3 regions of the Vibrio sp. MA40-2 genome follow, and region 1 is predicted to be linked to each of the others. Evidence: riboswitches for the same ligand, from Rfam matches in the RefSeq annotation. Region 1 holds a riboswitch; each other region holds the start of a gene.
What was found. Region 1 has a riboswitch for thiamine pyrophosphate ahead of thiD (bifunctional hydroxymethylpyrimidine kinase/phosphomethylpyrimidine kinase). Riboswitches for the same ligand answer to the same signal wherever they lie in the genome.

Region 1 (10,237 bases):
TCGAGTAAGTGTATCGTTCCATGCTCGTTGGTTCAGTTCATTGTTTAACGTGTCTGGTGCGTAAGCTACAAATTCTTTCCATGCTTGTTGTGGATGGTTAACAATGTAAGTGGTGGCTTGTTCAATTGCTTTGTTAAAACGTCGAATGGCATCAGCGTCGTAGTTTTCTGCGTTGGCGACGACAACCAATTCATCATACGTTGGGACGCCATGTTCTTCAGGATAAAATGCTTTAGAAGGATAGCCTTCAATCGCGAGTTGATTGGATTCAAAGTTGCGTAATCCACCCCAAATGGCATCGACTTGACCGGAGGCCAGAGAGGCTGATAAGGCCCAACCTACATTAATAATTTCAATGTCAGTAAATTTAAGCCCTGCTGATTTAAGCATGGTACCTATGGTTGCTTCTTCGTTTCCAGCGATAGCAATACCAACTTTTTTTCCTTTCAGGTCGGCTAAGGTGTTTATTTTACCGTTGTCTAAAACCATTAATGTATTTAGCGGGGTTGAGATTAACGTCGACGCTCTAATAAGAGGTAACTTGGCAGCCACATCAATGGTTAAACTGGTTTGGTATGAAATAGCCATGTCTACTTTTCCGGCTGCGACTAATTTAGCAGGTAAACTTGGATCGGCAGGCTCTTGGAGTGTCACATTGAGCCCTTGCCCATTAAAGTAACCTCGTTGATGAGCAATAACAATCGGGCCATGATTTGGGTTGACGAACCAATCCAGCATTAGCGTGATGTTTTTATTTTCAGTGGTATTTTGTTGGGCGAAAGTAGTAACAGAAATAACGCTAAGTACCAGAGCCGTGAGTCCTTTTTTGATGCAACTGTACATTTTTTTTCCTTAAATATAAGTAAGTTTAGGTTTTATCTAGGGTTGAGTTAAAGCGACCAATGAATCGCTCGTTTTAGTAATTTGTCAGTAATGAAATAGAGTGAAATGGAGCACAAGGCTAAAATAAACAGCGCAGCGAACATTTCGTCTATCATCATTCGTGCGTTCGCTTGTAGCATCAAATAGCCTAATCCAGCACTTGAACCAACCCATTCACCCACTACCGCACCTATTGGAGCGACAACAACGGCCACTCGAATACCAGAGGCAAGAGAAGGGAGTGCAGCCGGCAAGCGAATTTTGGTTAAGGTTTGCCATTTGGAAGCGGACATGGTTTTAGCTAAGTCAAGAAAGCCTGTTGGAGTAGAACGAAGACCGTCGTAGCAACAAGTGGTTACTGGGAAAAAGATAATTAGCGCGGCCATGACGATTTTAGATGCGATCCCATAGCCAAGCCAGAGCATTAAAATAGGGGCAATGGCAAAAACAGGGATAGCCTGGCTGGCAATTAAAATCGGCAGTAACCAACGCTTTATTGGTTGAAAAAGTAACATCTGCAGAGCAAAGAATAGTCCCATTGCAAGGCCTAAAATCAGCCCCAATAGGATTTCTTGCATTGTGATCCAACTGTGGAATAACAGTGTATCGGACCGTTTTATTAGAGTGTTAAACACTGCTTGTGGAGAGGGTAAGATAAAAGAAGGTAACTTGAAAATAACAACAATGAAGTGCCATAGTCCTAAGGTAAGCAACACAGTAGTTGCCGCTTGAACTAATTTACTCGTGCTTTTTTTTTGCGCCGATTTGAGCCGCTGATCGTTCGCTGGATTTTGACTCGCTTTATTCTCACTAATTTTACTAGTAACAATATTCATATTAGACATGATCTTTCTCCAATTGCTCGATCAGTTTTTGTTGTAATGCAGCAATTTCGCCATTCAGCATTCGTGGTGGGGGATTACTTGGCGTTGGAAAAGTGCAAGCAGAAGCTGGTTTTCCTTGCATGAGAGCAATGTGATCGCCTAGGCGTAGGGCTTCTTGTGGATCGTGAGTGATGAGCAGAACGGTTTTATTTTTAAGCATATGGGCGGCTAGGTTTTGTAGCTGATAACGAGTGACCGCATCTAATGCTGAAAAGGGCTCGTCCATTAAAACTAATGGTTTGTCTTGCATGAGTGTTCTTGCTAGCGCAACGCGTTGACGCATTCCACCGGAAAGTTGATCAGGAAATTGATGAATATGATCAAGTAAACCGACTTGTTCGATCAGTTTGATGGCTTTTTGTTTGGTTGATTGGCTAAGTTGTCTATTAGCAAATTGAAAACTAAGGCAGACATTATCGACAACATTAAGCCAAGGTAATAGCAAATCTTGTTGCGCCATATAAGCGACATGTTGGCTTATATGGCCTGAAAGGTTGGTGTGCATAGTGCCGGACCAATTAATCTGGTCATCTAGTAATCCTGCTAAAAAACGCAGTAAAGATGTTTTGCCACAGCCACTTTTTCCTAAAATGCAAGTCCATTGGTTTTGTGTAATGGGCATATTCAATTCAGAAAAAACAAGCTGTTGTTCATTTTTATAATTTAGGCTTATGTTGGATAAGTTGATGAGTGTGTTGTCATCCATTTTGCTCTCCTTGTAGCAAGGCAGATGTTATTTGTTGCGAAGATGACGTAATGTGTTTCGAGAAAAAATGGTCTACAGGCCCATGACCCTGGCCAATGTGTAAATTATCAGCATGTAAGATTGCTTGAGTTATGTAATGCTTAGCTAGTGTTACAGCATGCAGTAGCTCGTTGCCTTGTGCTAGATAGCTCGCGATAGCAGAAGATAAAGTGCAGCCGGTACCATGAGTATTGTTGGTTGCTATTCTTGTAGCAGGGATGGCCGTGACGGTATTACTACTGATCAACAGATCGGTGCTGTTTTTGCTGTTGGTTAAATGGCCACCTTTAAGTAAAACCGTGTCAGTATTTAATGCTCTGAGTTTATCGATAAGCGCATTCATTTGTTGCTCTGTGGTGGGAACGGCTTCTCCAGTTAAGGCTGCGGCTTCTGGAAGGTTAGGGGTAATGATATTCGCCAAAGGAAGTAATTGTGATTTAAGCGTGCTAATTGCTGATTTTTCTAATAATAAATCACCACTAGTTGCCACCATTACCGGATCGACAATCAAAAATTTAGGTTGATACTGTTTGAGTTTTGTAACCACTGTTTTGATGACGTTTACGTCACTTAACATGCCGATTTTTACTGCTTGAATATTGAGATCGGTAAATACAGCATCGAGCTGCTGAGCGACAAATTCTGGAGCAATCGGATAAATACCACTTACGCCTTGGGTATTTTGGGCGGTCAGAGCAGTTATAACTGAACAGGCATAGCTACCAGTCGCAGAAATAGCTTTGATATCTGCCTGAATTCCGGCACCGCCGCCACTATCTGATCCGGCAATCGTTAAAACAATAGGCGTTGTATTTTTCGCTGTCATATAGGATTCCTAAACTTGCACGTATAGGAATAACAGCCGCTAACGGAAGGTGGGTATGCGAGCAGAAAATACCAGCATAACATTTCGGTATGGCTACTAGTTCCCTACGGCAGTGTTAACTGCATCAGGTTCAACGGGTCCCATCGAAATGGTCTCAGCTTAGGCCTGTGGCCGTTAGCTCCCCGACTAATATCTAAATTTTATTTGCCGCCAGAGTGTAACAAAACAATGCCTTAAGTCAAAGAAGTTAAAATTGATATAAAAAATGGTCGGGAAAATTGAATGGTATTGGTAATGAAATGGTGAATAGTTAAGGAATATTAAAAATACCAAAGCCGGATGATTTTACTCATCCGGCTTTGGAGTGGTGTTGCTTAGTTAGCGTATCGTTTAAGCTTATTAAGCAATTATGTCGTTAATAACAAGCCTTACCAGCCTTTTACTACGCCACCTTTGAAGATTTCTGAGGCTGCGTTGAATACTTCGTCAGTTTGGTATGCTTTAACAAAGTTTTTCACTTTTTCAGATTCAACATTGTCAGTACGAGCGACGATTAGGTTAACGTATGGAGACTCTTTGTCTTCAACAAAAATTCCGTCTTTTTCTGGAGTAAGATCGATGCTGCTTGCATAAGTTGTATTGATGATAGAAAGCGTTACATCATCTAATGAGCGTGGTAATTGAGCGGCATCAAGTTCGACAATAGTAATGTTTTTAGGGTTTTCTACGATATCACGAACCGTACCTGAAAGACCGACATCTGCACGCAGTTTAAGTAGGCCTTGTTGTTCTAGTAATAGTAGAGAACGGCCGAGGTTTGTTGGGTCATTTGGTACTGCAATACGTGCACCATCGGTAATTTGTTCAACAGAAGTCACTTGTTTTGAATAGCCAGCAATTGGATAAACAAAAGAGTTACCCGCTATTGCTAATTTGTAATCACGATCAGCAATTTGTTGATCAAGATATGGCTTGTGTTGGAAGGCATTGATGTCGACTGAACCATCGTCTAATGCTGCGTTTGGCGTGACATAATCGGTAAACGTAACAAGTTCAACGTCAAGATCATATTTTTCTTTGGCTACTTTTGCTGCAACTTCGGCAACTTGAGCTTCGGCACCAGCCATTACACCAATTTTGATTTTGTTAGCATCGACTTCATTATCACCACAGCCAGCAAGGACAAGTGTAGATGCTGCTGTCGCGGCAATAAGGATATTTTTTAGACTAAATTTCATATTACATCTCCTACAATATTTTGATTTTTTATTATCTATGATCTACTCGGCTAACAAGTGCGTCGCCAATGGATTGAATGATTTGAACCAGTACAATTAGCATCACAACAGTGACAGCCATGATCACTACATCGTAGCGATGGAACCCATAGCGAATAGCAACATCACCCAGTCCGCCACCGCCAACAGTGCCTGCCATGGCCGAATAACTCACCAATGTAACTAATGTAATAGTGACCGCATTAACGATGGTCGGCAGTGCTTCTGGAAGCAGTACTTTAGTAATAATTTGGGTTGGTGTTGCTCCCATTGATTGCGCCGCTTCTACTAAGCCACTCGGTACTTCAAGCAAAGCGCCTTCAATAAGACGAGCAACAAAAGGAATAGCGCCAATGGTTAATGGAACAATAGCGGCTGTGGTGCCGATAAACGTACCGACTAATATTTTCGTAACGGGAATAATAGCAACCATTAGAACTAAAAACGGTACAGAACGACCGATATTGACGATAGCACCAAGGGCTGAATTTAGTTTGGTGTTTTCAGCTAAACCGCCTTTTTTACTGATGTGTAAAATAACGCCCAATGGAATACCAATAGCGAACCCAACGACACCAGAGACGGCAACCATATAGAGAGTGTCCCATGTTGCTCCGATGAGCAGGTTACTATTGAGACTTAACCATTGTGAAATTAAATCAAAGGACATAACCAAGTACCTCTACTTTTACTTTGTGTTCTTTCAGAAATTCGATTGCCGCATTGTCGTTTGCTTCTGAACCATAAAATTCCGCAACCATCATGCCGAACTTAACGCCACCTGCATAATCGAGATCAGAACTTAAAATGCTGACATCAATATTGAATTGGCGTGCAATTTGACTCATCACCGGAGCATCAACGGTTTCACCAGTAAACTCTAAGCGAATCAATGGGTGGCTACCTTGAATGCGGGTTTGGTTTAATCTGGCTTGATAATCTTCCGGAATCGATAAGTCGAGTGTTGAGCGAATGAACTCATGAGCAAGTTCGGTTTTTGGATGAGCGAAAATATCACCAACCGTGCCTTTTTCTACTAACTCACCATCTCCAATAATAGCCACTTGATGACAAATACCTTTCACAACGTCCATTTCGTGGGTGATCAACAACATAGTGATGTTTAACTTGCGATTTATTTCTTTAAGTAACTCTAGAATAGACTGAGTGGTTGCCGGATCTAAAGCACTGGTCGCTTCATCACAGAGCAATACTTTAGGATCAGAAGCCAACGCACGTGCGATAGCAACACGTTGCTTTTGACCACCACTTAAATTGGCAGGGTAGGTGTCACGCTTGTCGGCCAGCCCAACTAATGACAAAAGTTCGGTTACTTTTTGCGAGATTGTCTGTTTGTCCATTCCTGCTAATTCGAGTGGTAATGCAACGTTGTTAAAAACAGAGCGGGACGAAAGCAAGTTAAAATGTTGGAAAATCATACCGATATTACGACGAGCTTTACTGAGCTCCGACTTTGACAACAATGTTAAATCTACACCATCTACGACAACATTACCTTGGGTCGGTGCTTCTAACATGTTTACACAACGTATGAGTGTACTTTTACCGGCACCAGAAGACCCTATAACGCCAAATATGGTTCCTTGCGGGACGGATAAATTGATGTTTTTCAAGGCATGAATCTCTTTTGAGCCTTGGTAGAAAACTTTGTTAACATTGCTGATTTCAATCATTTAATAAAACCTAAGCAGAATAGTTGGAATAAAGTTCTTGTTAACTTTGTATATTGGTTAACTTTATATAATAAGAGACGATGCTATGGTGATCACGTTTTTATGTCAATAGATATTTTTACGTCTAGACGTCTAAAATCTTTTTTTGTCATTTCATTTATTGGTTTGATGATCGATTGCCGCCGTTTTTTACAATCTATTGTGCTGGTTGAGTTATCCATATTAATTGCTAGTAGCACAGAAAAAACCAATAAAGGATAATTAGTGCTTAGCAAGTTAAAGCGTGCAATAATTTCGAAGATATACATTTTGTTTCGATAGATATACATTTTGAGGACGATATTTTGGCTAAACCAGCAGTATTTTTAGATCGCGACGGTGTCATTAATGTGGACCACGGTTATGTTCATGATGAACATGACTTTGAGTTTATCGATGGTGTTTTTGAGGCGACCAAGAAACTGCAACAAATGGGGTACTTGTTGGTTCTTGTGACCAATCAATCTGGTGTTGCCCGTGGTATGTTCAGCGAAGATAGATTTCTTTCGTTAACCGAATGGATGGATTGGAATTTTGTTGATAACGGCGTAGAACTTGATGGTATTTATTATTGCTTGCATCATCCAGAGCATGGCATTGGTGAATATAAACAAGATTGTGATTGCCGTAAGCCTAAGCCTGGAATGTTTATTTCGGCGCGTGATTTCTTGAAAATTGATATGGAAAAATCAATTATGATTGGTGATAAAGCAGAGGATATGATGGCTGCTGAAGCTGCCGGTGTCGGGACTAAAATCTTGGTACGCTCTGGTAAACCGGTGACAGAACAAGGGGAAACGCTTGCAACTACGGTAGTTGACAGTATTAAAGATGTACCCGAGTATTTAGAGGGAAAATAATATCTTGAAGCGCTATTAATGATGGCAACAGCCCCTTAAGTAACAAGCGTGTTTGAATTAGAAATAAGCAAAGACGACAAAAATAAAGGATGATTTGTGAAGATGAAACATTATGGTTTTGGCTTGGTTGTGTTTTTAGTTCTTTGTGGCTGTAGTGCTAAAGATCCTGTAACACCTTGGTATATTTGTGATAACGGCTCCCAATTCAGTTTCTTACAGACTGGTGAACTCTCCGCAGAAATACAGATGTCGAAAAAGCGCATTCCTTTGCAACAAATACCGGCGGCCTCTGGTAGTAAATATGAAAGTACAGATCAAGCATTACAAGTTTGGCTAAAGGGGTCAGATGCTATGCTAACACTTGGCTCGGAAGCCTTTGTTAATTGCACTATGGATTATTAAAAAGCGAGGTCACTCGGTGAGTCGGAACTCGCTTTATTGATCACTTATCTTGAGTCATTATGTAACGTATCTATCAACGATATAAACACATCACTGGCGGTCTTCAATAGTTGATCAGGAAAATCATAATCAGGGTTATGCAGTTCTGGATGGGATTCCCCGCTTCCTATGCAGAATAGAGCCCCGTTCCATTGTTGTAAAAACTCAGCGAAATCTTCCGACCAACGCATGGGTTGTTGTAAATGTTGTACCGACATTCCGATTTTTTTAGCTTGTTGTTCAATAAGTCGTGAATGTCGATTTGAATTAACCGTAGCGTTGAAAGGTTCATCCCAGTTTAAACTTACGTCAATGCCATGATCTTGACTGAGTTCCTTTAGTTTTTTGCTTAGATTTATTTTCATGTTAGCAAAGGTTTGGTTGCAATCACTACGCATGGTCGCCATTACTTTTGCCTCGCCTGGTGATACCCCAAATGCTTGTTCGCCAAGTTGCGCATGTACGATCGTGACTAAAGTGAAAGCTTGAGAATAACTTTCAGGCATTGTTTGTAAATAGTCGATTATTTCCATCATTGCAGCGCATGGGCTGATACCATTTTCTGGCCTTGCTGCGTGTGACGTTTTACCTTCTAGTTTGATTAACACACCAGTAGATGCGCAGGCAAAGGTATTCTCTTTGACTAATATCTGGCCGAGAGGGTAACCAGGAAGATTGTGGTAAGCAAAGACATTATCTACCTTTAAGTTTTTCAGGTTTTTGTCAAGCAGCATTGCTGCTGCTCCCGTGCCAATTTCTTCCGCAGGTTGAAAGAGCAAGATCACTTTGCCTGTTTTTGGTGGATGAGTTGAGAGCTGCTGCGCGACTAAAAGCAGTGAAGTAGTATGACCGTCATGACCACACGCATGCATTACTCCCAAGTTCTGCGATGTGTGATCGTGATGATTATTCTCACAAATTGGTAAAGCATCGAAATCGGCTCGAAATAACGTCGTTTCGCCTTTGGTGCCGCTGTCAATAATACAGATAATACCGTATCCACCGATATGCTCTATTGGTGACAAACCAAATGCTTTTAATTGTGTGGCAATCTGTGTGGATGTTTGCTGTTCTTGTTCAGATAACTCTGGAGTACGATGCAGTTTCTTTCTAAATTCAATCGGATCGAAACAAACAGAGGTTAATACGCTATCCATGCGGTTAATCCTAGTTTATGGCTTGTGGCTATTTACTTTACCTAGAAAAACTAACAGCACAATGATTATTGTGCTGTTGGTTATTTTCAGTATCGTAACTTATATTGTGAGTCGACGGTTCGGTCGTTATTAAATAGAGGTTAATTACCCGTCGAGGACAGACAACCTTAGCTGTAACTCACAATCTTAGTTGTAAGTCACAATCTTAGCTGTAAGTCACAATATAGCGAGAAGGTTTGTGGTTCATACCTAAAACAGAGTTAATGATTATCGCGCCTAATATCGATATGGCAATTATCCATGGTGAGACGAAGAAGAAAGAAGCAAGAACGATAACTAAATCAATAACGACTTGTGTTTTTCCTACTGATATACCCGCTTTATCTTGGATTAATAAGCATAAAATATTAAAGCCGCCAAGACTAGAGCGATGTCTAAATAGCACTAACATGCCTAAACCGATCAGTACACCACCTGCAACCGCACAGTAAATCTCGTTAACGGATTCTATTATCATCACCATATCAAGGTGATCAACAAACACAGAAACCAGCGCACTGGATATCACACTGTTTAGTGCAAATTGGTAACCATAACGCTGCCAAGCTAGCAGGAAAAAGGGAATATTGACGGTAAAATAAAGAAAACCAAATGAAAATGAAGTGACTTGAGATAGCAATAGCGATAATCCGGCAGTTCCTCCTGTAATGAGTTCTGCAGACTGAAGAAAATAAACGCCTTGAGCGGTTAGAAACGTACCAACTAGTATTGCGACCCAGTCTTCCTTGATTGAGTGTTTTTGCATCACTTGCCTATTTAAGTTGTATTAATTAGCTGGAATATTAGATAAAAATTGATCATTTCGGTAGCTTGAAGACAAAATTAATGACTAAAGGGTGTAATCTACAATTTACACACTGTAAATTTTTCTTTTATCTAGCGGTTTTTACTCTTCAGCTTAAGCTAAAAATTTGTTATTAACTTTGTTCAGGTACAATATGAAAAATTTACATGATTATTTTACTTAAGTTACTTTCTGATATAGATCAAATTAGGTAGAATATCGCAACTTAGAATACCAACGAAAACGTTTGCGTTAGTTGGTAGTGTGGTTTTTTTGCAAATTCAGATTATCTGAGTCAGGAGATACAGATGCTAAAGCGTGACATGAACATCGCTGATTATGATGCAGAGTTATATGCTGCAATACAGGAAGAGACTCTTCGTCAAGAAGAGCATATCGAGCTAATCGCTTCAGAAAACTACACCAGCCCACGAGTTATGGAAGCTCAAGGTTCTCAGCTAACGAATAAATATGCCGAAGGTTATCCGGGCAAACGTTACTATGGTGGATGTGAATATGTCGATAAAGCCGAATCACTTGCCATAGATCGTGCATGTCAGCTATTTGAATGTGAATACGCAAACGTGC
Region 2 (10,237 bases), 710 kb from region 1:
GGGTTAAGTCCCGCAACGAGCGCAACCCTTATCCTTAATTGCCAGCGAGTCATGTCGGGAACTTTGGGGAGACTGCCGGTGATAAACCGGAGGAAGGTGGGGACGACGTCAAGTCATCATGGCCCTTACGAGTAGGGCTACACACGTGCTACAATGGCGCATACAGAGGGCAGCTAACTAGCAATAGTGTGCGAATCCCAAAAAGTGCGTCGTAGTCCGGATTGGAGTCTGCAACTCGACTCCATGAAGTCGGAATCGCTAGTAATCGTAGATCAGAATGCTACGGTGAATACGTTCCCGGGCCTTGTACACACCGCCCGTCACACCATGGGAGTGGGCTGCAAAAGAAGTAGGTAGTTTAACCTTCGGGGGGACGCTTACCACTTTGTGGTTCATGACTGGGGTGAAGTCGTAACAAGGTAGCCCTAGGGGAACCTGGGGCTGGATCACCTCCTTAAACGATAAGATTGTGATTGATGAGTGTTCACACAGATTGATTAGGTTTAGAAAGTAAAGAGAGATAACTCAATCTCGGTTATTGAAAAGCCCAAAGCAAGTATGGGTCTGTAGCTCAGCTGGTTAGAGCGCTCGCCTGATAAGCGGGAGGTCGGTGGTTCAAGTCCACTCAGACCCACCAAATTGCCTTTATGCTGCGTTAAGTTGCGCGTTGTGTGCTTAAAGTACACAGCCTTACAACTTGCCTTGTCTAAAGAATATTTCATCCTAAATGAGTTATCACAAGCCACACCCACTGATGGGGTTATAGCTCAGCTGGGAGAGCGCCTGCCTTGCACGCAGGAGGTCTGCGGTTCGATCCCGCATAGCTCCACCATCTTTAAGTGTTTTTACTCTGTATCAGATGAGAATATTTAAAAATGGTTTTGGCTTATTTTAAATAAGTATAAAATCTTTGCTCTTTAACAATTTGGAAAGCTGACGAATAACAACTTTGATTGGTTGTTATTCAAATAAAAGTTCTCAAATCCTATGACTCATTATGAGTGATAGGTACCAACACACATTCAAGTGTTCTTGGAAACAGCGAAAGCTGTTTATATTTGAGTCCGGCAAAATCGAACGTTGTCTCGCTCATTCAAATAATGAGACAACAATAAACACCTTGGTTGTTTGCCATACGCTTATTTATCGTCACGTAAGTGACAGTAAAAAGAAACCTCTTGGGGTTGTATGGTTAAGTGACTAAGCGTACACGGTGGATGCCTTGGCAGTCAGAGGCGATGAAAGACGTAATAACTTGCGATAAGCCCAGATTAGGTAGTAATAACCGTTTGAGTCTGGGATTTCTGAATGGGGAAACCCACTAGCATAAGCTAGTATTATTAACTGAATACATAGGTTAATAAGGCAAACCCGGGGAACTGAAACATCTAAGTACCCGGAGGAGTAGAAATCAACCGAGATTCCGAAAGTAGCGGCGAGCGAAATTGGACTAGCCCTTAAGCTTTTAATGATGCAGGTGAAGATTCTGGAAAGTATCGCGATACAGGGTGATAGCCCCGTAACCGACACGTCATTTTAAGTGAAAACGAGTAAGGCGGGACACGTGATATCCTGTTTGAATATGGGGGGACCATCCTCCAAGGCTAAATACTACTGACTGACCGATAGTGAACCAGTACCGTGAGGGAAAGGCGAAAAGAACCCCTGTGAGGGGAGTGAAATAGAACCTGAAACCGTGTACGTACAAGCAGTAGGAGCACCTTTTTGGTGTGACTGCGTACCTTTTGTATAATGGGTCAGCGACTTATATTTAGTAGCAAGGTTAACCGAATAGGGGAGCCGTAGGGAAACCGAGTCTTAACTGGGCGTCGAGTTGCTAGGTATAGACCCGAAACCAGGTGATCTAGCCATGGGCAGGTTGAAGGTTGAGTAACATCAACTGGAGGACCGAACCGACTAATGTTGAAAAATTAGCGGATGACTTGTGGCTAGGGGTGAAAGGCCAATCAAACCTGGAGATAGCTGGTTCTCCCCGAAAGCTATTTAGGTAGCGCCTCGGACGAATACTACTGGGGGTAGAGCACTGTTAAGGCTAGGGGGTCATCCCGACTTACCAACCCTTTGCAAACTCCGAATACCAGTAAGTACTATCCGGGAGACACACGGCGGGTGCTAACGTCCGTCGTGGAGAGGGAAACAACCCAGACCGCCAGCTAAGGTCCCAAAGTATAGCTAAGTGGGAAACGATGTGGGAAGGCTCAGACAGCCAGGATGTTGGCTTAGAAGCAGCCATCATTTAAAGAAAGCGTAATAGCTCACTGGTCGAGTCGGCCTGCGCGGAAGATGTAACGGGGCTAAGCTATACACCGAAGCTGCGGCAATGAAGTTTACTTCATTGGGTAGGGGAGCGTTCTGTAAGCCGTTGAAGGTGAACTGTAAGGTTTGCTGGAGGTATCAGAAGTGCGAATGCTGACATGAGTAACGATAATGGGGGTGAAAAACCCCCACGCCGGAAGACCAAGGGTTCCTGTCCAACGTTAATCGGGGCAGGGTAAGTCGACCCCTAAGGCGAGGCTGAAAAGCGTAGTCGATGGGAAACGGGTTAATATTCCCGTACTTCTTATAATTGCGATGGGGGGACGGAGAAGGCTAGGTGGGCCTGGCGATGGTAGTCCAGGTTCAAGGGTGTAGGCTAATTTCTTAGGTAAATCCGGGAAATTATTAGGCTGAGACCCGATGTCGAGTCACTACGGTGATGAAGTCATTGATGCCATACTTCCAGGAAAAGCCTCTAAGCTTCAGATTATAAGGAATCGTACCCCAAACCGACACAGGTGGTCGGGTAGAGAATACCAAGGCGCTTGAGAGAACTCGGGTGAAGGAACTAGGCAAAATGGTACCGTAACTTCGGGAGAAGGTACGCTCTTGACGGTGAAATCCCTAGCGGATGGAGCTATTGGGAGTCGCAGATACCAGGTGGCTGCAACTGTTTATTAAAAACACAGCACTGTGCAAAATCGTAAGATGACGTATACGGTGTGACGCCTGCCCGGTGCCGGAAGGTTAATTGATGGGGTTAGTCTTAGGACGAAGCTCTTGATCGAAGCCCCGGTAAACGGCGGCCGTAACTATAACGGTCCTAAGGTAGCGAAATTCCTTGTCGGGTAAGTTCCGACCTGCACGAATGGCGTAATGATGGCCACGCTGTCTCCACCCGAGACTCAGTGAAATTGAAATCGCTGTGAAGATGCAGTGTACCCGCGGCTAGACGGAAAGACCCCGTGAACCTTTACTACAGCTTGGCACTGAACATTGACCCTACATGTGTAGGATAGGTGGGAGACTATGAAACTTCGTCGCTAGATGGAGTGGAGTCAACCTTGAAATACCACCCTTGTATGCTTGATGTTCTAACTTAGTCCCCTAATCGGGGATGAGGACAGTGCCTGGTGGGTAGTTTGACTGGGGCGGTCTCCTCCCAAAGAGTAACGGAGGAGCACGAAGGTGGGCTAAACACGGTTGGACATCGTGTGGTTAGTGCAATGGCATAAGCCCGCTTGACTGCGAGAATGACAATTCGAGCAGGTGCGAAAGCAGGTCATAGTGATCCGGTGGTTCTGAATGGAAGGGCCATCGCTCAACGGATAAAAGGTACTCCGGGGATAACAGGCTGATACCGCCCAAGAGTTCATATCGACGGCGGTGTTTGGCACCTCGATGTCGGCTCATCACATCCTGGGGCTGAAGTCGGTCCCAAGGGTATGGCTGTTCGCCATTTAAAGTGGTACGCGAGCTGGGTTTAGAACGTCGTGAGACAGTTCGGTCCCTATCTGCCGTGGGCGTTGGAAGATTGAAGGGGGCTGCTCCTAGTACGAGAGGACCGGAGTGGACGAACCTCTGGTGTTCGGGTTGTCATGCCAATGGCATTGCCCGGTAGCTAAGTTCGGAATCGATAAGCGCTGAAAGCATCTAAGCGCGAAGCGAGCCCTGAGATGAGTCTTCCCTGGCACTTTACGTGTCCTAAAGGGTTGTTCGAGACTAGAACGTTGATAGGCAGGGTGTGTAAGTGCTGCGAGGCATTGAGCTAACCTGTACTAATTGCCCGTGAGGCTTAACCATACAACACCCAAGGGGTTTTGGCAGAAATTGTTCCAGACAATTTACTGCACTTCCTACATCCGTGTAGGTCGTGGACTCAAATAAAGAACATTGAATGTGTATGAGACTTTTATAATTAGCTTTCCAAGTTTTTTAGACTTCCCAAGTGCTCTAGGTAGCGCAGGGATAAAGTTTGCTGGTAAGGCAACTTGAGTAACGATTGAAGGCGCTTACATTGGTAAGTAACTGAAAGAGAGAACAAGTTAACGCAGTCCAGCGAGTTTTATCACAAGCGGGAGGTTTAATACCAAATTTTGCTTGGCGACCATAGCATTGTGGACCCACCTGAACCCATGCCGAACTCAGAAGTGAAACGCAATAGCGCCGATGGTAGTGTGGGGTTTCCCCATGTGAGAGTAGGACATCGCCAGGCTTTAATTCGCTTTTATCTTTTTTAGAGAAGATGAAGGCAAACATTAATAAAGCGTACCAATAAGACTTTATTAAGTGTCACCAATACCATGTGGAGTGGTAGTTCAGTTGGTTAGAATACCGGCCTGTCACGCCGGGGGTCGCGGGTTCGAGTCCCGTCCACTCCGCCATTTGGTATTGAAATCTAGTAAGAATTTTAAAAAGCCTCAACAGAAATGTTGAGGCTTTTTTGCGTTTGATTATCTATACGTTTTTTATCTTTGTCCTTATAATTCATAAATTAAATGCTGTTTGTGGGTACAGTTAAAGTGACACATGTAACTTTTTAAAAGTATGTAACTTTATGCTGTGTGCTACATGATTTTTATTGGTTAATTTTCACTTAAATCTATAGAATGGGCTTATCTTTATAAATCATTGGTTACTTATGGGACAGTTTTCTATTTTAGGATATATAGCGTTAGGAGGGGCTTTTGGTGCATGTTCTCGTTACTTACTTTCAGAGTTATGCGTCAGCTTATTCGGTCGAGATTTTCCTTATGGTACGCTTGCTGTTAATGTTCTAGGCTCGTTCGCTATGGGGTTATTGATAGCTGCTTTTGAAACTGAAATGCTATCTCAGATACCTTGGCGTCAAGTTATCGGTCTAGGTTTTTTAGGCGCGCTAACTACATTTTCTACCTTCTCTATGGATAACGTTTTGTTGTTACAACAAGGCGACTTTTTCAAAATGGGCCTCAACGTATTATTAAATGTGTCTTTAAGTATTTGTTCTGCTTGGTTGGGTTTTCAATTGCTAGTGAGAGGTTAATTATTTTTAACTGTTGCATGCTTTGACTGCTTAACTATAATAGAAGGACTTGTCGGAGTGCCAACTGGCTGAGACCGTGAAAACGGAATCCGTAGAACCTGATTCAGGATAATACCTGCGAAGGAAACAAGCGAAAGCCAATTTTTACCTAAGTCAATTATTCTGACGACTTATGTCCTATTAGTTGCTTTTCCGACAAGGTTTTATTTACTTTAGGGAAAAGCAATGCCACATAATTTACTTCATTTTTTATTACCTATCTATACACCGCTATTTCTATTATTTCAGCTTATCTTGGAAGAGGTGTAGTGTGTATATCCATATTCCTCGAAATTTTCAGTGGCTTTCTGACTTGTTGACAAAGAACTTACAAGTAGCCTACTGTCTTCATCCTATCGATTTTACACTTGTTGATACCGATATTTTCACCATTTTTGACGGTTACTCTAAATTCGAATTCCAAGTGTTTAGTAAGCTCTCCGCTTCAAAAAAAGATTGTTTACAACTTTGTTATTCTCCAGGCAATACTATTAGCCATGCTTTGATCCAGCGTCAAAATATAGTAACTATTGGCTTTCCTGACCCAAATCATGAAGGACATTATGTTGATAGCTGGTTTGACGAGATAGCTCATAAAATCAGCTATGACTATCAGGTTACTGATAGAGTTGATTTCAATCAGCGACACTTATCATGGTTTATTTCACTGGTCGTGCTTGGCTATGCGTTAGAAGATGCAATTCTAGTCGCTAATACTATGGTCTGTTGTAATGTTTCACGTGAAACATGGTCGAATCATTTGACCCTTCCTTATGCGACTGTTGATATAGAACAAATTGTCAAAACTAGTAGGCATAAATTCGATAGCAAAAATATCAATTTCAAGGCGCTTCGTAGTAATAGGCTAGGGCTATATCCAGTAGTAGATAACCTGGCGTTACTAGAAGAGTTATTGGCTTTAGGTATTGGAATAATCCAGCTACGTGTTAAGGATAGCAAATTGAGTATTAGTCAGATTGAACAACTGATCATTCAGGCTATAACAATGGGCGAATCTTATAACTCGCAAGTATTTATAAATGACTATTGGCAACTGGCAGTAAAACACGGTGCTTATGGCGTTCACTTGGGTCAGGAAGACTTATATTGTGCAGATTTAAATGCGATACATTGTGCCGGACTAGCTTTAGGTATTTCTACTCATAGCTACTATGAAATTCTGCGGGCGATTGAGTTTTCTCCCTCATATGTTGCGTTAGGTCATGTATTTGCTACGCCGACTAAGGTCATGAAATCCAACCCACAAGGTCTGGATAAGCTAAGTTCCTATGTGCAACTCATTAAGGCCAAATGTCCCAATATACCAACAGTTGCAATAGGTGGTATTGATACCCAAAATGCAGAGCAGATAATGTCAACCGGGGTTTCAGGTATCGCAGTTGTTAGAGCGGTATCAGAATGTTCAGACCTCACTAAAACAGTTGGCTATTTGTCTACGCTTATCTCAAACAAAAGTAACCATGACGAGTTTAACCATGTTAAATGACTTCGAATTTCTGCGGTATAGCCGGCAAATTTCCGTCGCGCAAATAGGGTTAGGTGGTCAAGAAAAACTTAAACATTCACGCGTCTTAATCGTTGGATGTGGCGGCTTGGGCAATGTCGTCGCATTATATCTCGCGGCTTCTGGTATCGGTAAATTGGTATTATCAGATGGCGACAAAGTAGAAAGTTCAAACTTGCAACGACAGATTGCCTATTCCGAACACGAGATCGGTAATTCTAAAGCTAACAGCTTGTGTAAAAAAATAGTTGCGCTGAACTCATCCTGTAACGCTGTTGCTATTGACCAAAACCTATTCGGTGAAAGGTTACAGTTAGAGACAATGATTAGTGATTTAGTCATTGATTGCACCGACAATTTTAGAACTAGAAAAGAGATTAACCAAGCTTGTGTATTACATAGAACACCGTTGGTTTCTGGTTCTGTAATTAATTGGCAAGGGCAGGTTGCTATCTTTAACAATCATAGAGACGCACCTTGCTATGAATGCTTATTTCCTAGCACGGAAGAGCAAAGTAATGTCAATTGTTCCTCGTTGGGAGTAGTTGGCCCTATCGTAGGTGTGATTGGATCAATGCAAGCTTTGCTATCGATTCGATTGATAGCCAATGTAGACAGTACTACACAAAATGAGCTCCATTGTTTTGACGGATTGGATATGAAATGGAATAAGTTTGTTATGCAGCGGAATATCGATTGCGTTGTGTGTATGGATAAGGAGTTTTAAGTGGACCACAACATCGAATTAGAAGTGAATGGGAAAGCAGTCAACGTTGCCAAAAACATGTCTTTGGCTGAAGTGATTGCGTTAATGGGGTTGAGCTCGAATGGCTCCGCAGTTGCTGTCGGAAGTCGCATTATTAATCGAAACGAGCTCGATAGTTACATTGTATCTGAAGCTGAGAAAATATCAGTATTTCAAGCTATAGCAGGAGGTTAATTATGCTTACAATCGGAGATAGAACATTTGAATCGCGTTTGTTTATTGGTACTGGGAAATATGCCAATAGCAGTGTAATGGCACAGTCAATCCTTGCATCCGGATCTGAGCTAGCAACGATGGCGCTTAAGCGTATAGACATAGAAGATCAACAAGACGATATATTAAGTCCACTTTTGGCTGCTAACATTAATTTGTTGCCTAATACGTCTGGTGCTAAGAATGCCCAAGAAGCGGTATTTGCATCTCGATTAACTAGAGAAGCGCTACAAACTAACTGGATAAAATTGGAGGTTCACCCCGATCCCAAGTATTTGTTGCCTGACCCGATAGAAACACTCAAAGCTGCTGAAGAGTTAGTGAAACTTGGCTTTGTTGTATTACCTTATTGCCATGCAGACCCTGTACTGTGTAAACGCTTAGAAGAAGTAGGTTGCGCAGCAGTAATGCCTTTAGGCGCGCCTATTGGTACAAATAAAGGGCTCGTTACTAATGAATTTATTAAAATTATTGTCGACCAAGCAAATATTCCGGTTGTGGTCGATGCTGGTATCGGCGCACCTTCACATGCTGCTTACGCTATGGAAATGGGGGCAGATGCGGTATTGGTCAATACGGCTATAGCGACAGCAGCTGATCCGGTTGAAATGGCAATAGCTTTTAAGATGGCTGTGACTTCAGGTCGAATTGCTTACGAGTCGGGTTTAGCTTGTCAATCTCCGCGAGCTCTGGCATCAAGCCCTCTTACTTCTTTTCTTGATGAGTAGGTCAGTTATGAACTATTACGACCAGCTAGCCTCTATAGCTTGGGATGACGTAAACCTATCGATATATTCTAAATCTGCTAATGATGTGCGTAAAGCTTTGCTGGCTGAGCAACCTACACTAGAAGATTTTAAAGCATTGATTTCGCCAGCTGCAGAACCGTTTTTAGAGCAAATGGCGGTTAAGTCTCAGCAGATCACTCGAACACGCTTTGGTAATACGATGTCGCTGTACATACCACTATACCTTTCAAACCTTTGTGCCAACGTTTGTACTTACTGCGGCTTCTCTATGGACAACAGAATTAAGAGAAAGGTTCTTACTGTGGAGGAGATAGAGAAGGAGGTTGATGTAATTGTCGGGATGAAATTTGATAGTGTTTTATTAGTAACTGGCGAACATGAAACCAAAGTTGGTTTAGAGTATTTTAAGCAAGTTGTTCCGGTCATAAAAAAAAGAATTAACTATGTTGCACTTGAAGTGCAACCAATGCAGCAACAAGCTTACCAAGAATTGGTGTCCTTAGGTGTCGATGCAGTGATGGTTTACCAAGAAACTTATCATCCATCTACTTACGCCCAGCATCATTTACGAGGTAATAAGCGTGATTTTGAGTTTAGAGTTAACACTCCCGACAGGTTGGCTAGGGCAGGAGTCAAAAAAATTGGACTTGGTGCTCTGATTGGACTAGAAGATTGGAGAGTAGATACTTTCTTAACCGCCTCCCACCTCAATTATATGGAACGAAATTATTGGAAATCTAGCTATTCTATTTCGTTTCCTCGGATACGGCCGTGTGAAGGCAGTATCACTCCTAAGTCAAATATGAGTGACAAACAACTTGTTCAGCTTATCTGCGCCTATAGAATATTCAATCAGCAAGTTGAATTATCCTTATCAACTAGGGAGTCACCTAAGTTTAGAGATAACGTCCTGTCGTTAGGGATAACGAATATGTCCGCGGCATCGAAAACGCAACCAGGAGGGTATGCCTCCAACCAAGAGGAACTAGAGCAATTTGCTATAAGTGACGAACGTAGCGCGCTAATCGTGGCTGATTCTATTATGAAGGCAGGGCTGCATCCAGTTTGGACTGACTGGGATAAAGTCTATTCTGGAAAATAACAAAAAAACGATAGTGTTTCACGTGAAACATGCAGTACATTTGTGTACTGCATGTTAAGTCTGGAGGCTAATTTATAAAATTAGCGACTTAAAGGCATAGTAGCTTGTCTTAACCATCTTGTGTCATCTTGGTCTAAATGTATGTGTAAAGCGTCCCATACTTTTTGGTGATACTGGTTTAACCAATTTAGTTCACTATCAGTAAGAAATTCCACCTCTATATTTCTATAGTCAATAGGACAGAGAGTCAGGGATTCAAATCCCAGCGCTGAAAAATCACCGTTCGTTTTCTTTTCAACCACAAGCTCTAGATTTTCGATACGAATACCAAAATGACCAGCGCGATAATATCCAGGTTCATTAGACAGCACCATTCCTGGTAGTAGCGCAACGGTATTAGGCTTTTTAGAAATACTTTGCGGTCCTTCATGAACACTTAAAAAATGACCTACACCATGTCCAGTCCCATGATCGTAATCATATCCTTTAGACCATAGATGGTTTCTAGCTAAAACGTCCAACTGGCTACCCGTTGTGCCAT
Region 3 (10,237 bases), 1.1 Mb from region 1:
TGCTACTTTTGTTGATGCCGGTGACGCATGGACATCCTCTGTTGATATGAAAGTAGGTACGGGTTTTGGGATTCGTTGGGCTTCTCCTGTTGGACCAGTTAGGCTTGATTTTGCTTGGGGACTAGCGCTAGAAAGTAGTGATCAATTTCGGATTCATTTTGCTTTAGGACCTGAATTATGAGTCGCATACTAATTAAGTGGTTGTTAAGATCTGTATTGGCTTTGCTAGTATTAATATTATTGATATTAATACTTTTAGTCGCTGGTCTCTCGACCAATAGTGGCTTAAATAGCGTTATTTGGAGTTTAGAGAAAGTATTACCAGAATTAAAAATAGCCGATTCTAAAGGGGCTTTTTTCTCGCAATTCAGCCTTTATGATGTTGAATACAAAAATGATGATTTGAACTTATCCGTTGTAAGTAAAGAGCTGACTTTAGGTATTAATCCAGAATGCTTTTTAACGCCTTCTTTATGTGTTGAATTAATTCAAATTGATGGGCTGGATGTGGTTTTTTCAGAGCTACCTCCGTCAACCGAAGCTGAGCCGGCCCCTTCTTCTGAGCCCTTAAAAGAAATTAAGGTACCTTTTCCCATTTATATTAACGAGTTAAGACTAACCAATATCAATCTTAACGTGCTAGGTAATACTGTCGATTGGCAAACTTTTTCTAGCAAAATAGCTATGGTTGACAGCACATTAACGCTTTATCCAACTTTGTTGCAACAGGTCAATGTAGAGTTAGCAAAATCGACGAATGACAACAATCAAACTGAGATAGAACAAACTACGGCGACCACTCAGCAAAGTAAACAAGATATTGTGTTGCCGGATGTACTGATCCCTCTAGAAATCGATATACAACAGTTTGATTTGAAAAATTTCACTTTAAAAGGAGAGACACCTGTAGTCGTTAATCACTTGGGATTATCGGCCAATTTAAATGCTCACAACGTTAATGTTAACCACTTAGTTTTGGATGTACCTCAAGCAGATGTAGAGCTAAGTTCAAACATCGATCTTAAAGGCAATTATCCTCTTACTCTCGATGCGAAAACTTTCGTAAAACAAACCGAGTTGAAAGGACAAAAATTACAACTTTCAGCTTCGGGTAGTGTGGCAGACATACAACTTGATGCTACTCTTTCTGAAGTCATTGAGTTGACTGTGGATGGACAATTAGAACCGTTAAAAGCCAATTTACCTTTTGATATTGTACTTTCTAATGGAGCGATACAGTGGCCATTTTCTGGGCAGGCGGATTACGTTGTTGATGTTGAGAAAATAAAGGTTGAAGGTTCATTAGATGGTTACAATCTAAACGTTGCGACTATTGTTGACGGAGAAGCCATCCCTAAATTAGATCTTGCAATTCAAGGTGATGGTAATTTAAATGAAATTACACTGGAATCGCTATTAATTAAAACATTAGGTGGGGAAGTTTCAGGTCAAGTCATGGCCAATTGGCAAAGTCCTGTTAACTGGCAAGCGACGTTAGGGTTGAAGGATATTCAGCCAGGCATGGAATGGGAGCAGGCTGAAGGTATCATTAATGGCTCATTATCAACAACCGGTAAGTTATTAGATTCTGGTGGCTGGTTGGTTGATTTACCTTTGTTAGATATTGATGGAAACATAAGAGACTACCCATTAAAAATAGAAGGACAGTTGTCGGCAAGTGATCCATCCGGCAAAGGGGACATAAAGTTAGCAACAGAAGAGTTAGGTATAAAACATGGTCCTAATGGTATTCAAATCTCAGGAAAACTGGATAAAACGTTAGCTATAGATACGCAAGTTAATTTTCCTGATATTGAAAAATCTATTGCTGATGTTAAAGGCAGTATAGTCGGTACCATTTCTTTACGAGGTAGCCTGGATACCCCTCAAGTTATTACTGATATATCAGCAACAGAGATTGAATACTTAGATTTGGTTAACGTAGCCAGTTTGAGGCTTTCGAGTAACTTAACGCCATTGCCTTCTCCAGATGGCGATCTTGACATCGACATTAGCGATGTTCTTTATCAAGATAAAAAAATCGATAGCGTTAAGTTATCCTTATCTGGCACGCAAACCGATCATCAATTGAATCTGGATTTATTATCGGATTTGTTAACGACCGATATTCATATTGAAGGTGGTTTGCAACAAGAGCCAGAATTGGCCTGGAGAGGGGTACTTGATAAGGCAAACCTTTCAACTCAACAAGGTTCATGGCGAATTGACCAACAAGTCGATTTAGGTTTTGTTGTGGATAGTCAATTACTCTATGTTCAGGCTCATTGTTGGTTGCAGTCAAACTCAAAAATTTGTTTAACCGAGGATCTTAGTGCTGGTCAATCAGGTGATGCACACTTAGCCGTAGATAACTTTTCATTTAACCAGTTGAAGATGTTTATTCCGCCGGATATTGACGTTGATGGTTCAGTAGCAATAACAGCCTCTGCTAGTTGGTCACCAAATGAAAGTCCGACTGCTGATGTCTCGATTCAATTACCTCAAGGGAAGGTTCAGTATGCCGCTGAACAACCTTTAACGCTCGGTTGGCAATCCATTGCCGTTAATGCTCAGTTACATAACGATAAATTGCTCGCCGATTGGCAGCTAGATATTACAGATAACGGTGATATCAAAGGTAATCTTGCTATTGAAGATGTGCAATCTGTTGATGAGGAGTTAGATGCGCAATTAATTTTAGACAATATCAATTTGAATATGATTCAGCCTTTGCTTGGTGAGTACAGTAACGTCAATGCCGAGATTCATTCTGACATAAAAGTGTCGGGTCCTGTTAAGCATCCAAGTGTTAATGGGCAATTTACGCTAGATAAAATTGTTGCTCAAGGCGACATTACACCAATAGAAGTTCTGTTGGGCAAACTTCAGATTGATTTTTCTGGTTATGATGCGTTACTTAATGCCGATATTGAAACTCCTGATGGCGTATTAAAACTTGATGGTGATGCCAATTGGCGCGATTTAGAGGCATGGAACAGCAAGGTTCGTGTTTTTGCTGAAGAACTTAATGTTGAATTACCGCCAATGGTTAATGTAAAAGTTAGCCCAGATATGACAATAATGGTAAATCCTAAATTAGCCAAAATTGAAGGGGATATTTATTTACCATGGGGTGAAATTGTTGTGGAAGAGTTGCCTCCAAGTGCGGTTTCTGTTTCTTCTGATGAAGTTATCTTAGATAAAAATTTAAAGCCGATAGAAGCCGAGAATCCGATCCCTATGGCGATAGAAACCGATGTCAATATTCATATTGGTGACGAGTTCACACTTGCTGCTTTTGGGTTAGAAGGTGAGTTAGTCGGGCAATTAAATGTGACACAAAAAGATAAAGGCCCTTTTATTGTCGGAGAAATTGAAATTGTTAATGGGACTTATCGTTCTTTTGGTCAAGATTTGATTATTGAAGAAGGTAAAGTTTTAATGAATGGGCCAGCGGATCAACCATATTTAGCCATCGAAGCAGTACGAAACCCAGATAATACACAAGATGACGTGGTGGCAGGGATCCGGGTTACTGGTCCGGCGAATGAACCGTCGATAGAGGTGTATTCTGAACCTTCTATGCCTCAACAAAATGCATTGTCTTACCTATTGAGAGGTCAAGATTTAGATGCAACTTCGGGTGGCAATAGTATGACGACAGCATTGATTGGCTTAAGTATAGCTAAGAGTGGACGCCTAGTTGGGCAAATAGGTGAAACGTTTGGTGTCTCTGATTTACAGCTGGATACTGCTGGTTCTGGTGATGATTCTCAAGTAACGGTCAGTGGCTATATTACTCCAGAGCTTCAGCTGAAATATGGTGTGGGTATTTTTGATTCCTTTGGTGAGTTTACCGTTAGATATAAGCTGTTGACTGATCTATATTTGGAAGCCGTATCTGGAGTTGATAGTGCGGTGGATCTGCTATATCAATTTGAATTTGATTAGTTGTTTTGTTTAAGCCTATCTTAGCGATATAACATGTTAATAATAAAAAGCCGTTTATTTCTAGTGAAACGAACGGCTTTAATGTGTAAATAGTTTATGTAAAACAGTAGGGTAGAAAAATACGTAACTATTATTCGTTATGAGATATGCGTTAAGCACTTATTCATTAGGGTATTTCGCAATAAACTCTTCTACTTTCTTTACCATGGCTTTAGAACCAACAAAGAAAGGCACGCGTTCATGCAATTCGGTTGGTTTTAATTCCATAATTCGTTGTTTTCCATCTGAAGCTATGCCACCGGCTTGTTCAATTAAAAAGGCCATTGGATTACATTCATACAAAAGGCGAAGTTTACCATTCGGGTGGCTTTCTGTACTTGGGTATAGATAAATACCACCTTTCAATAAGTTTCTATGGAAGTCAGCAACAAGAGAGCCAATGTAACGAGAAGTATACGGGCGGTTATCTTCTGGGACACTCTCTTGGCAATATTTAATGTATTTTTTAACACCTAAAGGAAAACGAATATAGTTTCCTTCATTAATAGAGTAAATATTCCCTGTTTCTGGTGTTACCAACTTTTCATGAGAGAGGCAAAATGAGCCGATAGAAGGGTCATATGTGAAGCCATGGACACCATTACCGGTGGTATAAACCAACATAGTTGATGAACCATAAATCACATATCCAGCGGCGACTTGTTTTTCTCCTGGTTGTAAGAAATCTTCTTGTGTTGGTGGTGTTCCAACTGGAGAAACTCGACGGTAAATAGAAAAAATTGTGCCGACAGATACGTTAACATCTATGTTACTAGAGCCATCCAATGGATCCATTAACAAAACATATTTAGCATTTTTGTTGAGCTCTTTATTAAATGCAACAGTTTCATCTTCTTCTTCACTTGCTACACCACAAACTTGATCACGGGCTTCTAGTGCTGCTTTGAATTTATCGTTTGCGTATAAATCTAATTTTTGTTGTTCTTCACCTTGTATATTTTCAGCGCCAACCGAACCGGTAATATCAACGAGTCCTGCCTTGTTAATCTCACGGTTTACGATTTTTGCAGCAAGACGGATAGAAGCTAATAATGAAGATAGCTCTCCACTTGCGTGAGGGAAGTCATGTTGTTTCTCTACGATAAATTCGCCCAGCGTGCGAAATTCAGACATGTTATATCCTTTACGTTTTCTGATTATTTAGGAGACTTTTTAGTTACAATGGCTGATAGCTCTAGTCATTATTAGTAACAGTATCAATTGTATGACAAAAAACTTTTTATGAGTAATGAAGTAACTTAATGATATGTAAATTGTTTTTAATTTCCATCACAGAAATTTTGTAAAAATGTTTCACGGTTACTTATTTATGAGACATTATTCACTATTTTGTATAAGCCGTAATGATTATTGTGAACTAAACAAGAAATCAGTAGCTAATGTGTTGGTGCATTTGTGGATGGGTACATAGGTAAATAGATATGGAATGACTGAATTCATAATCAAGAAAACGGTTAATGACTAATAACAATAATCAGCAATGAATAAATTTAGGATACACAGTTAATGCACATTCATATATTGGGAATTTGTGGGACTTTTATGGGCGGGGCTGCAGTATTAGCTCGGCAGTTGGGACATAAAGTGACGGGCAGTGATGCTAACGTTTATCCGCCAATGAGCACGTTACTTGAGTCACAAGGAATCGAGATTATAGAAGGGTTTGATCCATCACAATTAGAGCCTCGACCAGATTTAGTCGTTATTGGTAATGCACTTAGTCGTGGCAACCCATGTGTAGAATATCTATTAAATAATAATCTTAAATATACCTCGGGGCCTCAATGGTTACAGGAGTTTCTTCTCCACGAGAGGTGGGTTCTCGCTGTGTCTGGAACGCATGGTAAAACCACTACCTCAAGTATGCTGGCGTGGATTTTAGAAGATTGTGGTTATGAGCCAGGCTTTCTAGTCGGGGGAGTGTTAGGTAATTTTGGCGTTTCAGCACGTCTTGGTAATAGCCCATTTTTTGTGGTCGAAGCCGATGAATACGATAGTGCTTTTTTTGATAAGCGTTCTAAGTTTGTTCATTACCATCCAAGAACGTTAGTAATCAATAATCTCGAATTTGATCATGCGGATATTTTTGATGATCTTGAAGCCATTAAAAAACAGTTTCATCACTTAGTTCGTACCGTGCCTAGTAATGGACGTATTTTCTCACCTAAATTTGATACTGCGGTGCAAAATGTTTTACAAAGAGGTTGTTGGAGTGAACAAGAATTAATTGGTGACCAGACCTGTGACTGGTCTGTAGAAAAAACCAACAAAGATGGTAGTGAGTTTGGTGTGTTTTTACATAACCAATTAGCTGGTACGGTGACGTGGGATTTGGTGGGGGATCATAATGTAAATAATGCATTAATGGCGATTGCCGCAGCAAGACATGTTGGAGTAACGGTGGATTTAGCTTGTGAATCCCTGTCTCGGTTTATCAATACTAAAAGACGTTTAGAGCTGAAAGGTGAGGTGGCAGGAGTGACGTTGTATGACGACTTTGCTCATCATCCTACTGCTATAAGGTTAACTCTAGAAGGCTTGCGTAATAAAGTGGGAGATAAAAAAATTATCGCGGTTTTAGAACCAAGATCAGCGACGATGAAAATGGGCGTCCATAAAGTGACATTAGCCGATTCATTATCAGTGGCCGATTCGGTGTATTTATTTCAGCCTCATAATATAGATTGGTCAGTAGAAGAGGTCGCTAAGTTGTGTTTACAAGATAAACAATCAAATAACGGACCACAGAAGAGCTTTGTTAGTGATGATATTGATTTATTTGTGTCTGAGATCCTCAAAGAAGCCTCGAAAGGGGATCAAATAGTGGTCATGAGCAACGGTGGATTTGAAGGCATACACAATAAAATTATTGATGGCCTTACGTTAATGGAATAAACCGGAATAGCAAGGTGACGTTTATTGTAATTTTGCGTCGTGAATAATGTGATTAAAATAAATAGAGAATGGTCATGAGTACAAAAAAAACAATTACGTTAGCATTTACTGGTGCGTCTGGCGCGCCGTATGGACTGCGTTTATTAGAATGTTTACTTGCAGCTGATTACAGCGTGTATTTGTTAATTTCGTCCGCAGCTCGAGTGGTATTAGCGACAGAACATGGCTTAAAGTTACCTAGTGGTCCCGATGCGGCAAAACAAGCATTGGTGAAGCATTTAAAATGCAAACCAGAATTATTAACAGTATGCGGTAAAGAAGATTGGTTTTCTCCTGTTGCGTCAGGAAGTGCTGCGCCAAAGAAAATGATTGTTTGTCCTTGCTCAGTAGGGACGGTGGCAGCAATTGCTCATGGAATGTCGGATAACTTAATTGAACGAGCTGCCGATGTTGTTATGAAAGAGCGAGGCCAGCTTTTATTGGTTGTCAGAGAAACGCCATTTTCTACTTTACATTTAGGTAATATGCATAAATTATCGCAAATGGGCGTGACCATTATGCCAGCTGCACCGGGCTTTTATCATCAACCAACCAGCATTGATGATCTGGTTGATTTTATGGTAGCAAGAATATTAGACCATCTTGAAATAGAGCAAAAACTGGTCGCGCGCTGGGGATATGATAATCGGTAACCAAATGATTCATTAACTCTTTATAGGTTATATCTTACCTTTATTGTCGTTTTTTGCTTGCTAGCAACTTTATGGCTTTACGGTTACAATCACTACGACTCATCGGGGTGCTCAAGGTTATTTGCTTTCATTAATCACTAACTATTGGGCTGAGATTAAGTTTTCTTAGAACCCGTACACCTGAACCAGATAATACTGGCGTAGGAATTGAGCTAGGATCTATCAACATCCTCCCTCAAGCCTGTGCCGCTCATAGACATGGAGAGCGCCCAGTGAAATACACAATTTCAGCTTTAGCAATAACCCTTTCATTTTCTACTTTCGCCGCCGATAAATTAACGGTTTATACTTACGATTCATTTGCTTCTGATTGGGGCCCAGGGCCTAAAATAGAAAAAGCGTTTGAAGCTCAGTGTGGCTGTGACTTAGAGTTTGTTGCCTTAGATGATGGTGTTTCAATTTTAAATCGTCTTCGTTTAGAAGACAGCAATAGCAAAGCGGATGTTATTTTAGGTTTAGACACTAATTTGATGGCAGAAGCAAAAAATACCGGTTTGTTAGCTGAACACAGTGTTGATACCTCTGCAACTATTTTACCAAATGGTTGGTCTGATAACACCTTTGTGCCTTTCGATTTTGGTTACTTTGCTTTTGTCTACAACAAAGAAACCTTAAAAAATCCACCAACGAGCCTAAAAGAATTGGTTGAAAAACGTGATGACTTGAAGGTTATTTATCAAGATCCGCGAACATCGACTCCTGGCCAAGGTTTAATGCTGTGGATGAAGTCGATTTATGGTGATGATTCAAGCCAAGCGTGGAATCTGTTAGCGAAAAAGACAGTTACTGTTACCAAAGGTTGGTCAGAAGCTTACTCTATGTTTTTAGAGGGAGAATCGGATTTAGTCTTGTCTTATACCACATCACCTGCCTATCACTTGATTGCAGAAAATGACGATAAATATGCTGCCGCTAACTTTAGTGAAGGGCATTACATGCAAACGGAAGTCGCGGCTAAAGTGAAAAACTCTAGTCACTCTAAACTTGCCGATCAGTTTATGAGTTTCATTTTAAGTGATGAATTCCAAACGGTAATGCCAACAGGAAATTGGATGTATCCTGTTACAAATGTTTCCTTACCAAAAGGATTTGAAACTCTGACTACCCCACAAAAAGCGTTGTCTTATTCTGCAGAGGAAGTAGCAAAAATGCGTAAAACGTGGATCCGTGAATGGCAGTCTGCGTTAGTGAAATAACCCTATGAATCAAACGCCGAAATTAGGACTGATTATTGCGGTATGTATTGCTTTATTTGTGCTTTCGGCGTTAGGAGCGTTGATTTCCTACGCTCCTAACCTCAATCTAAGTCAAATTGTCTCTGATCCTTACTATCTGCATGTAACCAAGTTTAGTTTTTATCAAGCTTTATTATCGACTATGTTTAGTGTTGGATTAGCCATCCCCGTTGCTCACTCTTTGTCGCGAAGACAGTTTATGGGTAAAGCTCTATTGCTTAAGTTATTTTCTAGCACATTGGTGTTACCAGTATTAGTTGGTGTTTTTGGTCTATTGGCAATTTATGGCAATAGTGGATTGATAGCAAAATTGTTCAATTGGTTTGACAATGAATTACCTTTTTCAATTTATGGGTTAAACGGTATTTTATTGGCTCATGTCTTCTTTAATTTACCTTATGCTAGTCGTTTACTATTACTTTCATTAGAAGGGATCCCCGCAGAGCAACATAAGCTTTGCGCTCATCTCGGTATGGGGTATTGGTATAAGTTTAAATGGATTGAATGGCCAAGACTACGCCAGCAACTTCCTCACGTTTGTGGTTTGGTGTTTATGCTGTGCTTTACCAGTTTTGCTACAGTCATGGCGCTAGGTGGTGGCCCGAAATCAACGACGATCGAGTTGGCGATATACCAGGCGATCAAATTTGACTTTGATCTACAAGCCGGCGCGTTGTTGGCCATATGGCAGATGTTGTTGTGTGGTGGATTATCTTTAGCAATACAAAAAGTAAGTAAGAAAAATATATTAACGCTTGAACCAAGTTTACGCCCAATACGCTTTATTCACGAAAGTAAAGCAGCACAGTGCTGGGATAGTTTTTGGATTTTATTTTCTTCATTGGTTGTTTTACCACCATTAGTAATGGTGGTAATTAGTGGCTTTAATTCAAAATTATGGCAAGTATTACAAGATAATCGCTTTTGGCAAGCTGTAGAAGCGTCGTTAAGTATTGCGTTTATTGCCAGTATATCGGCTTTGTGTATTGGCATCGGTATATTACAAACCAGTCGAATATGGCGAATAAAAGGTCAGTTTCATTTAGCAAATGGCATCGAGCTTATCGGAACCATTATTCTGGTTACTCCCGGATTAGTCATTAGCACAGGGTTATTTTTATTGTTAAGAAAAACAGCTGATGTCTACAGCCTTGCATTCTTCATTGTTGTGGTGGTGAACAGTTTGATGGCATTGCCCTATGTGATTAAAACGTTAGCGGAACCTTTTTTTCAAATAATACAACAGTACCAGATGTTGACGACAAGCTTAGGCATGCAAGGATGGCGTCGGTTTTTATTGATAGAATGGAGAGCGCTACAAAAACCCATTGCACAAGCTTTTAC

Region 2: another riboswitch for thiamine pyrophosphate. It lies ahead of thiE (thiamine phosphate synthase); the one in region 1 lies ahead of thiD (bifunctional hydroxymethylpyrimidine kinase/phosphomethylpyrimidine kinase).
Region 3: another riboswitch for thiamine pyrophosphate. It lies ahead of thiB (thiamine ABC transporter substrate binding subunit); the one in region 1 lies ahead of thiD (bifunctional hydroxymethylpyrimidine kinase/phosphomethylpyrimidine kinase).

The regions. Positions count from the first base shown of each region.
Region 1 covers NZ_CP178628.1:1,702,783-1,713,019, forward strand. Annotated here, with positions in the region: gene ACLKML_RS15320 (ABC transporter substrate-binding protein) at 1-843, opposite strand, end outside; partial or broken gene ACLKML_RS15325 (ABC transporter permease) at 891-1,589, opposite strand; gene ACLKML_RS15330 (ABC transporter ATP-binding protein) at 1,720-2,472, opposite strand; gene thiD (bifunctional hydroxymethylpyrimidine kinase/phosphomethylpyrimidine kinase) at 2,465-3,337, opposite strand; TPP riboswitch at 3,422-3,532, opposite strand; gene metQ (methionine ABC transporter substrate-binding lipoprotein MetQ) at 3,766-4,575, opposite strand; gene ACLKML_RS15345 (methionine ABC transporter permease) at 4,607-5,284, opposite strand; gene metN (methionine ABC transporter ATP-binding protein MetN) at 5,274-6,308, opposite strand; gene ACLKML_RS15355 (hypothetical protein) at 6,411-6,569, shown strand; gene gmhB (D-glycero-beta-D-manno-heptose 1,7-bisphosphate 7-phosphatase) at 6,653-7,207, shown strand; gene ACLKML_RS15365 (MliC family protein) at 7,310-7,609, shown strand; gene ACLKML_RS15370 (amidohydrolase) at 7,654-8,805, opposite strand; gene ACLKML_RS15375 (YitT family protein) at 9,011-9,610, opposite strand; gene glyA (serine hydroxymethyltransferase) at 9,958-10,237, shown strand, end outside.
Region 2 covers NZ_CP178628.1:988,247-998,483, forward strand. Annotated here, with positions in the region: rRNA gene ACLKML_RS12170 (16S ribosomal RNA) at 1-457, shown strand, start outside; tRNA gene ACLKML_RS12175 (tRNA-Ile) at 561-637, shown strand; tRNA gene ACLKML_RS12180 (tRNA-Ala) at 757-832, shown strand; rRNA gene ACLKML_RS12185 (23S ribosomal RNA) at 1,191-4,080, shown strand; rRNA gene rrf (5S ribosomal RNA) at 4,377-4,492, shown strand; tRNA gene ACLKML_RS12195 (tRNA-Asp) at 4,585-4,661, shown strand; gene crcB (fluoride efflux transporter CrcB) at 4,919-5,302, shown strand; TPP riboswitch at 5,346-5,445, shown strand; gene thiE (thiamine phosphate synthase) at 5,613-6,848, shown strand; gene ACLKML_RS12210 (HesA/MoeB/ThiF family protein) at 6,838-7,593, shown strand; gene thiS (sulfur carrier protein ThiS) at 7,594-7,806, shown strand; gene ACLKML_RS12220 (thiazole synthase) at 7,809-8,573, shown strand; gene thiH (2-iminoacetate synthase ThiH) at 8,581-9,696, shown strand; gene ACLKML_RS12230 (aminopeptidase P family protein) at 9,777-10,237, opposite strand, start outside.
Region 3 covers NZ_CP178628.1:643,800-654,036, reverse strand. Annotated here, with positions in the region: gene ACLKML_RS10495 (autotransporter assembly complex protein TamA) at 1-181, shown strand, start outside; gene ACLKML_RS10490 (translocation/assembly module TamB domain-containing protein) at 178-3,951, shown strand; gene fbp (class 1 fructose-bisphosphatase) at 4,111-5,124, opposite strand; gene mpl (UDP-N-acetylmuramate:L-alanyl-gamma-D-glutamyl-meso-diaminopimelate ligase) at 5,518-6,906, shown strand; gene ACLKML_RS10475 (flavin prenyltransferase UbiX) at 6,981-7,598, shown strand; TPP riboswitch at 7,692-7,822, shown strand; gene thiB (thiamine ABC transporter substrate binding subunit) at 7,871-8,854, shown strand; gene thiP (thiamine/thiamine pyrophosphate ABC transporter permease ThiP) at 8,859-10,237, shown strand, end outside.